Regions from separate parts of the Sphingomonas sp. AP28 genome, predicted to be linked through region 1. Evidence: riboswitches for the same ligand, from Rfam matches in the RefSeq annotation. Region 1 holds a riboswitch; the other holds the start of a gene.
What was found. Region 1 has a riboswitch for fluoride ahead of AC1MH0_RS21500 (voltage-gated chloride channel protein). Riboswitches for the same ligand answer to the same signal wherever they lie in the genome.
Positions count from the first base shown of each region.

Region 2: linked by a shared signal. The riboswitch ahead of AC1MH0_RS09355 (voltage-gated chloride channel family protein) and the one ahead of AC1MH0_RS21500 (voltage-gated chloride channel protein) in region 1 are both predicted to bind fluoride.

Region 1 covers NZ_JBWXQI010000003.1:75,294-79,032, reverse strand. The annotation lists partial or broken gene AC1MH0_RS21505 (molybdopterin-dependent oxidoreductase) at 221-439, opposite strand; partial or broken gene AC1MH0_RS21500 (voltage-gated chloride channel protein) at 912-1,238, opposite strand; fluoride riboswitch at 1,262-1,338, opposite strand; gene AC1MH0_RS21495 (DUF305 domain-containing protein) at 1,527-1,868, shown strand; gene AC1MH0_RS21490 (YncE family protein) at 1,870-3,309, shown strand; gene AC1MH0_RS21485 (RNA polymerase sigma factor) at 3,311-3,739, shown strand, end outside.
Region 2 covers NZ_CM155283.1:2,066,458-2,070,196, reverse strand. The annotation lists gene AC1MH0_RS09360 (chloride channel protein) at 1-1,216, shown strand, start outside; gene AC1MH0_RS09355 (voltage-gated chloride channel family protein) at 1,292-2,647, opposite strand; fluoride riboswitch at 2,672-2,748, opposite strand; gene AC1MH0_RS09350 (GAF domain-containing protein) at 3,039-3,575, opposite strand.

The DNA of each region.
Region 1 (3,739 bases):
ATCGAATGAACGATAAGATCAGGTGCATGTGCATGTGCGCGAGTTGGGCCATCACTTTGGATGTAGATTGCGTCAGGAGACCGGTGCTGGCGTGAAGATCGTGCCTTCGGTCGAGGTCGCGGGTCGCCGCCGCCTCGCGCTCCAGCCCGCAAATCATGACATCTCCGTTCTGACGATGGCAGCCGTGACCGCGTCAGATGGCCGAACGGACCCCTTATCGCTAGATGCCGGCGTACCACTGGTATCCGGCTGAATCCTCCCAATAGCCGCCCTTTCCCGATCCGATTCTGGCGAGGCTGTCGACCAATTCGACCCGCATGACGTATTTCGCCTGCTTATAGCCGAGCTGGCGTTCGACCCGCAGTCGCAATGGTGCACCGTGTCTGACGCTCAACAGTTGATCGTTCATGCCCCAGGCAAGGATCGTCTGGGGATGATAGGTGTAGCGGCTCGCAATGATGATCGCCCGGAACTGCAATATAGGGCGGTTTTCGGCTCGCATTGCGTGAGACGGATCGATGCGGGGAACGCACGCTCCGTGAGACAGAAACCACATTCGGTGCGACCGACGCGCAATGCTGATCCGTTGGCTTACGGACGGCAAAAAGCGGTGGTTAGCGCCCGGGCAGCTTTCCGAGCCGGCATGGGGTCACTGCACGAAAGTGCGCTTTGCGTACGCCAGGCCCGAACGAACAGCGAACGACACGGATCGGTGGTTAGGCGACAGGCAGATTTCGGGATGGTTGAAAGCTGTCTTTGAGCGGTGTCATAACCGTTCTAGGCTGTTGAAAAAGTTGCTTCGGCTCGGAAGAGGCGTCGGTCAGGGCAATATTCTTCTCGTATCATGCCTATCATTGCAACTTCTTGTTAAAATTGGTCACCTCAACGCAGTCATATTACGCGCGAGGTCGTCGCACTGCCTGCTTGCCGAGTTTTTCGTGGATCTGCTCGACGATAAGATTGTTGCCACCTTCGACCGAGCGCCCTGTCAGATGGTAGAGCAGTCCGACCACGAACCCGCCGATCGGCAGCAGGTAGAGCAGCCAGGGAAAGGCGAAGCGAATCCGGGTTACGGCATCGAGGCTCCACAGGAAGGCTGCGCAGAGCGTTCCCACCGTTGCGGCCATCGGGACCAGGATCAAAGCCCACCGCAGCACCGACATGGCATGGGTGCGGCGATCGCGAATGAACGCTGCCATGTTGAACTGGTCGTAGAGATTGCGAAATGTCGCGCGCACGATTCCTCCTTGCTGCCTTACGGCGCCTGGTAGGAATCATCGGCCCTTGCGAGGGCGGTTCGGCCGAATGGCCCGGCGGAAATCCATCGCCGTGCCCGAGCATATGCTGTCCGACGGCGACCTGGTCAACCAACGGCAGGGTCACGATGAGACGATTGTTTTGCTGAGGATCAATAATTGGCTCACCCATGGAATAAACCCCGACGGGCGTCGTCTACCCTTTCGAGACTGATCCGCAGGAGGCTTATGCGTAGACGAAATTGGATGCTGGGTCTGACTGCTTCGGCCATGCTCACCGGCGCAGTCGCGGCCGCCCCCGCCGATGGCTACGCCAGCATGGTATCTGCCGCGATGGACCGGATGATGGCGGGCATGATGGTCAAGCCGTCCGGCGACGTCGACCGCGATTTCGTCGCGATGATGCTTCCGCATCACCAGGGCGCCATTGATATGGCGGTGGCAGAGCTGCGCTACGGCCATAACGAGCAGCTCAAGCGCATCGCGCAGGAGATCATCATCGATCAGCAGCAGGAGATCGCCGCCATGAAGTTGGCGATCGGTCAGCCGCTACCCCCTTCGACGCCAGCCCCGACGCAGGGCGGCGACCACCACAGCCATATGGAGCACTGACATGATCCGGACCTTCCTGCTCTCGGCCGCCTTGCTGATGAGCGCCGCACCGGGCATTGCCATGGCTCAGCAGGCGCCGTGGAACGCCAAGGACGTGCCTGTCAGCCACCGCGACCGCGTCTATGCATCCGAACAATTCTCCAACACGGTGTCGGTAACGGACCCGGCCGACAACAGGTTGCTCGGCGTCATCAAGCTCGGCGATCCGCAGCCGATGAATTTTTCCCCGCTCTACAAGGGGCAGGTGCTGGTTCACGGCCTCGGCTTCTCGCCGGACGGGAAAACACTGGCGGTCGTGTCGATCGGATCCAACGCCGTGTCGTGGATCGACACCGCCACCAACACCGTCAAGCACACGACCTATGTCGGGCGCAGTCCGCATGAGGCGTTCTTCACGCCGGACGGCAAGGAGGTGTGGGTCACGGTACGCGGCGAGGATTACATCGCCGTGCTCGACCCCACGACGTACAAGGAGACCGGTCGCATCAAGACGCCCGGTGGTCCGGGCATGACGATCTTCTCTCCCGATGGCCGATACGGCTATGTCTGTTCCTCATTCAATCCGGTGCTGGCCGTGTTCGATGTCTCGACCCACGCGCAGGTCGGACAGGTGGCGCAGCCGAGTCCGTTCTGTCCCAACATCGCCGCGACGCCGGACGGCAAGCAGGTTTGGTTCACGCTGAAGGACATCGGCAAGACGGTCGCATTCGATGCCAAGCCGCCTTTCGCGATCCTCAAGGTGCTGGATACCGGACCGATCACCAATCACGTCAACTTCGCCCGCACGGTCAAGGGACAGTTCGCCTATGTCACGGTGGGCGGGGAAAACGCGGTGAAGGTGTTCCGCACGTCCGACTTCGCGCTTGTCGCCACCATCCCGGTCGGCAAGATGCCGCACGGCGTCTGGCCATCGGGCGACGGCCGGCGCATCTATGTCGGGCTGGAGAATGCCGATGAACTTGCCGCGATCGACACCGCCGGCAACAAGGTCGTTGCCACCGTGCCGGTCGGACAGGCACCGCAGGCGATCGCCTATGTGCCGAACGCTGTTCCGACAGGCCCCGGCACCGACAATCTCCAACCGCTCGGTACGGCAGGCAAGGCGGTGCATCTGAACATGGGGCCGATTGGCGGCAATGGTGCGGCAAGCAGCATTACCCTCTTCGACCAGGGCATCATTCAGGTCGTGCAGAGTGCCGTTACCGGTTTGCAGCCCAAGAAGCCTTACATGCTCGTGCTCACCGCCAACGCGGACGGCAGCGGTGCGGTAGAGCCGCTTGCGAACTTCATGAGCAATCCGGCAGGTGCGGCGATCGTCAACGCATCGGGTCCGATCCGGCAGATCGTTCAGGGCAGTGCAGCGGCCCCCCGGCGCTTTCTGGCGGTCGCCGAGGTAGTGAATGGCGCACCGGGCCGCATCGTGCAGGTGCAGCGCGACTGAGATGGACCCGCTTGCCGCCGCGATCGAGCCCCTGGTCCCCGGTCTGCGCCGTTATGCCCGGTCGTGGTTGCGCGATCAGGCGATGGCGGATGACCTGGTGCAGGATTGCCTTGAGCGCGCGGTCGGGCGCTGGCGGCAACGACGCGGGACGGAGGTTCGCCCCTGGGTCTATGCAATCCTGCATAATCTGTTGGTCGATCATAAGCGGCAGCATGTCCGGCGAGGTACGGCGGTTCCGCTCCACCTCGTGGACGACGTTGCGCTCGGTCGCCCGGCCGATCAGGACGCAGGCCTGCACCACCGAGACCTGTTGCGCGCACTTGATGCGTTGCCCGAGGAGCAGCGGACGGTGCTGCTCCTCATTTCCGTCGAAGGTCTGTCATATGGGGAAGTCGCTGCCGTCGTCGGTGTGCCGCTGGGAACGGTGATG
Region 2 (3,739 bases), on a different replicon from region 1:
CGGGGCGCCACTAGCAGGGGCCTTCTATGCCTTCGAGATAGTAATCGGAGCCTATACGATATCGGCGCTAGCACCCGTCGCTGCGGCGTGCCTGGCGAGTGTTCTCGTGGCGCAAGCGTTTGGTGCGCAGCCGTATCTCGTTGCTGCTAACGCAGGCGAACAGATCAAGACGTTCCATTACCTTCTCTATGCCGGCCTTGGCGCCTGCGCAGCTGGTGCTGGTATACTTTTGATGCGAGCCGTTGCGGAGATAGAGGCAGCGACACGCAAGCTGCCGATACCGTCTATTTGCCGGCCGATCCTAGGTGGACTGCTGCTTATCCCTCTGGCGATGCTCACGCCACAGGTCCTGTCCGCTGGCCACGGAGCTTTACATCTCAATTTGGAAGCTCACGTCTCGCTACGCTTCCTGGCGGCCATATTCATCGTGAAGTGCGCGGCGTCCATCATCTCACTTGGCTTTGGCTTTCGAGGCGGCTTGTTTTTCGCATCTTTATTCCTGGGTAGCCTGCTCGGTCATTTGTTCGCCGGCTCTCTCGAATGGGTGGCTGGATTGCCCGTCATCGACCCGCACAATGCTGCTCTGGTCGGGATGGCCGCTTTAGCAGTCGCAGTGGTCGGCGGTCCGATGACGATGGCGATGCTGGTCCTTGAAGCGACCCATGACTTTTCCCTGGCCGGCGCTGCGATCGCCGCATCGCTGGTGTCATCGACGATCGTCCGCGAGCTCTTTGGCTATTCGTTCTCAACGTGGCGGCTGCATCTCCGGGGCGAAACCATAAAGAGCGCCCGCGATGTTGGCTGGGTCAGAACGCTCACGGCTGGCAAAATGATGCGGCGCGTCGAACGGGCCACGCCGTGCAACACGACGATTGCCGAGTTTCGCCGGGCGTTTCCGCTAGGTTCGACAAGTCGAGTCCTGCTCGTCGATGACCACGAAAATTATGGCGGCATCGTACAGACCGCCAGCGCATTCGCCGAAGACGTCGATCAGAAGGCGCCCATCGGGTCATTGGCGATCCACACGGGTCTGGCCCTTACGCCGGACGCGGACATCAGGAACGTCATGACCACGTTCGACACTGAAGGCGCGGACGAACTGGCCGTAGTTGGTAGTAACGGTGCGGTTCTCGGCATCCTGTCCGAGAGCTACGCGCGACGCCGCTACGCGGAGGAACTGGACAAGGCGCAACGTGAGCTATTTGGAGAAAGCTGACCACCACGCGATCAGAGACCGTGCAGCGACTTTACGGATCAGTCTCCGGTCGTCGCAGAAGCCTTGGCGCGGGGATCACAAGCGCGAGCGGCGCACGGCGCGGTGAGCTCGCGCCTCGCGAAGAGTGGCGTTCGGGGTAAGGCCAGTCGCCGGCACCTTCGGCACGGCGACGCGCTGTGACAGGTAGATGCCGTTGTGACCGGAGCAGAGGTAGGCGACGAAGCAGGCCACCGCGATCGGTACCGCATAGGCAGCGCCGAACAACTCGACGCCCATGAAGGTGCAGGCAAGCGGTGTATTGGCAGCGCCTGCGAACAGTGCGACGAAGCCGATCGCGGCGAACACGCCGGTCGGCACGCCGAACATAGGTGCGAGCGCGTTGCCGAGCGCGGCACCAATGAAGAACAGCGGCGTGACCTCCCCACCCTTAAAGCCGGCACCGAGCGTGACGACGGTGAACAGTAGCTTCAGTGCCCAACTCCACGGATGCGTGTCCGGGCCGAAGAAGCTGGCGATGGTGAGACCGTCACGTGTCGCTGCCAGCGTGCCGAGACCAAGATAGTCGCGCGTACCGAACAGGTAGACGAGCGCGATGACGGCGACGCCCCCTATGAGCGGGCGTAACGGACCATAGGGCACGACGCGCTTGAGCCACCCGCCGAGCGCATGATTGGCTTCCGCAAAGACGAGGCCGAGCAACCCGAACGCTACCCCAGCGATGCCGGCCTTGGCGACGAGCAGCGGATCGACGGGCGCTAGCGCATCGATCTGGTAGACGCCGTGGTGGATACCCCAGGCGAGGCACGTCCAATCACCGATCAACGCCGCGACGAGGCACGGCACCAGCGCGCGATATTCGACGCGCCCGATGGCCAGCACCTCCAGCGCGAATACCGCGCCCGCGATCGGCGTGCCGAACACTGCGCCGAACCCGGCCGCGATGCCGCCCATCAGCAGGATGCGGGTGCCGTCAGCATCGAGCTTGAGCGCGCGACCAAAGCCGCTGGCGAGACTACCGCCCAACTGGACGGCAGTGCCTTCCCGTCCGGCCGAACCGCCGAACAGATGCGTCACCACCGTGCCGAAGAAGATCAGCGGTGCCATCCGCAACGGTACCCCGCCGCCCGGTTCGTGGATTTGCTCGACAATGAGGTTGTTGCCGCCCTCCACCGAACGGCCGGTTAGATGGTAGAGCAGCCCAACCACGAAGCCGCTCACCGGCAGCAGGTAGAGCAGCCAGGGCGATGCGAACCGCAGGCGTGTGACCGTATCGAGGCTCCAGAGGAACGCAGCACACAGCGTCCCGATCAGCGCGGCCATCGGCACCAGGATCAGCGCCCAGCGCATGACTGACACAGCGTGATCGTGAAGGTTGCGGGCGAACGCCGGGACGTTCAACTGGGCGATAAGATTACGAAAGGTAGAGCGCACAATTCCTCCTTTGCTGCCTTGCGGCGCCAAGTAGGAATCATCGGCTCTTGTGAGAGCGGTTCGGCCAAGTAGCCCGGCGGGAATCCATCGCCGTTGCTGCGCATATGTCGTCCAAGGAAAATCTCGTCAACGGCCGGTTTGGGTCCGTTTCTCGTTTCACCATCCTATTTAGAAATTCGGCGTGCCGTCAGCCAGGGGGGTAATGCATGCCGCATGAGCCCCGCCTCGACATGAACGAACGGCCGAAGTTGGGGAGCGGAAACTACCCAGTGAACGTCCACAATTGGGTCGATCCCGCCTGCCGCGTACGACTATCAGGTGCTACAGGCCATGGAGTGCTGGTGGCCGTCGAACGACGTAACCGAACGGCTCGCCGATAACGTCTGAGGTCTTACGTTGATGGAGCAACTACCGCCTTCATTCGGCTGGCAAGTTCGCGTTCGACTTCGCGAGCCATCATGACAAGAAGGGACTGATCAAACTCCCCCGCCAGCGGCTCACTGTCCGCAACGCATATCGCGCCAAGCGCCAGTCCCGCGGGATCGGTAATAGGCGCGCCAGCATAGAAGCGGACGAATGGATCATTTCTAACGCTGTCGAACTCTTCAAAACGCGGATCGCTGCGCGCATCGGGGATGACCAGCATCTGCCCGCCCTGCCGAACCGTGACGGCGCAGAAGGCCGTGTTTCGCGGGGTTTCGGTGACACCCAGTCCACGTTCCGCCAACAAAGTTTGCATGCGTCTGTCGATGATTGAGATCGCCGCATACTGCGTCCGATAGTAATCGCGAACGACGTCCACGATGCGCTCAAGCTCCTCGCTGCCGCGCATTTCTAACGCTCTGCTCTGATCTACGGCAAGCTGTCGCTTCTTCTCATTAGAAAAAACGTCCAACCATGAACCGACGTGTGCCCCGTACACATCCATCTCCACACATTACCGTCGCGCAGATATAGAATGGTTTCATATGGCACGTGCAAGGAAATTATCATGTACTAGAAACGTAAATGCATGATTATAGCGTGGTTATAACGTGGAGCTAACGCCAAAATGCTTTATCAGCGGTTTTTGATGGCCATATTGGTTATTTA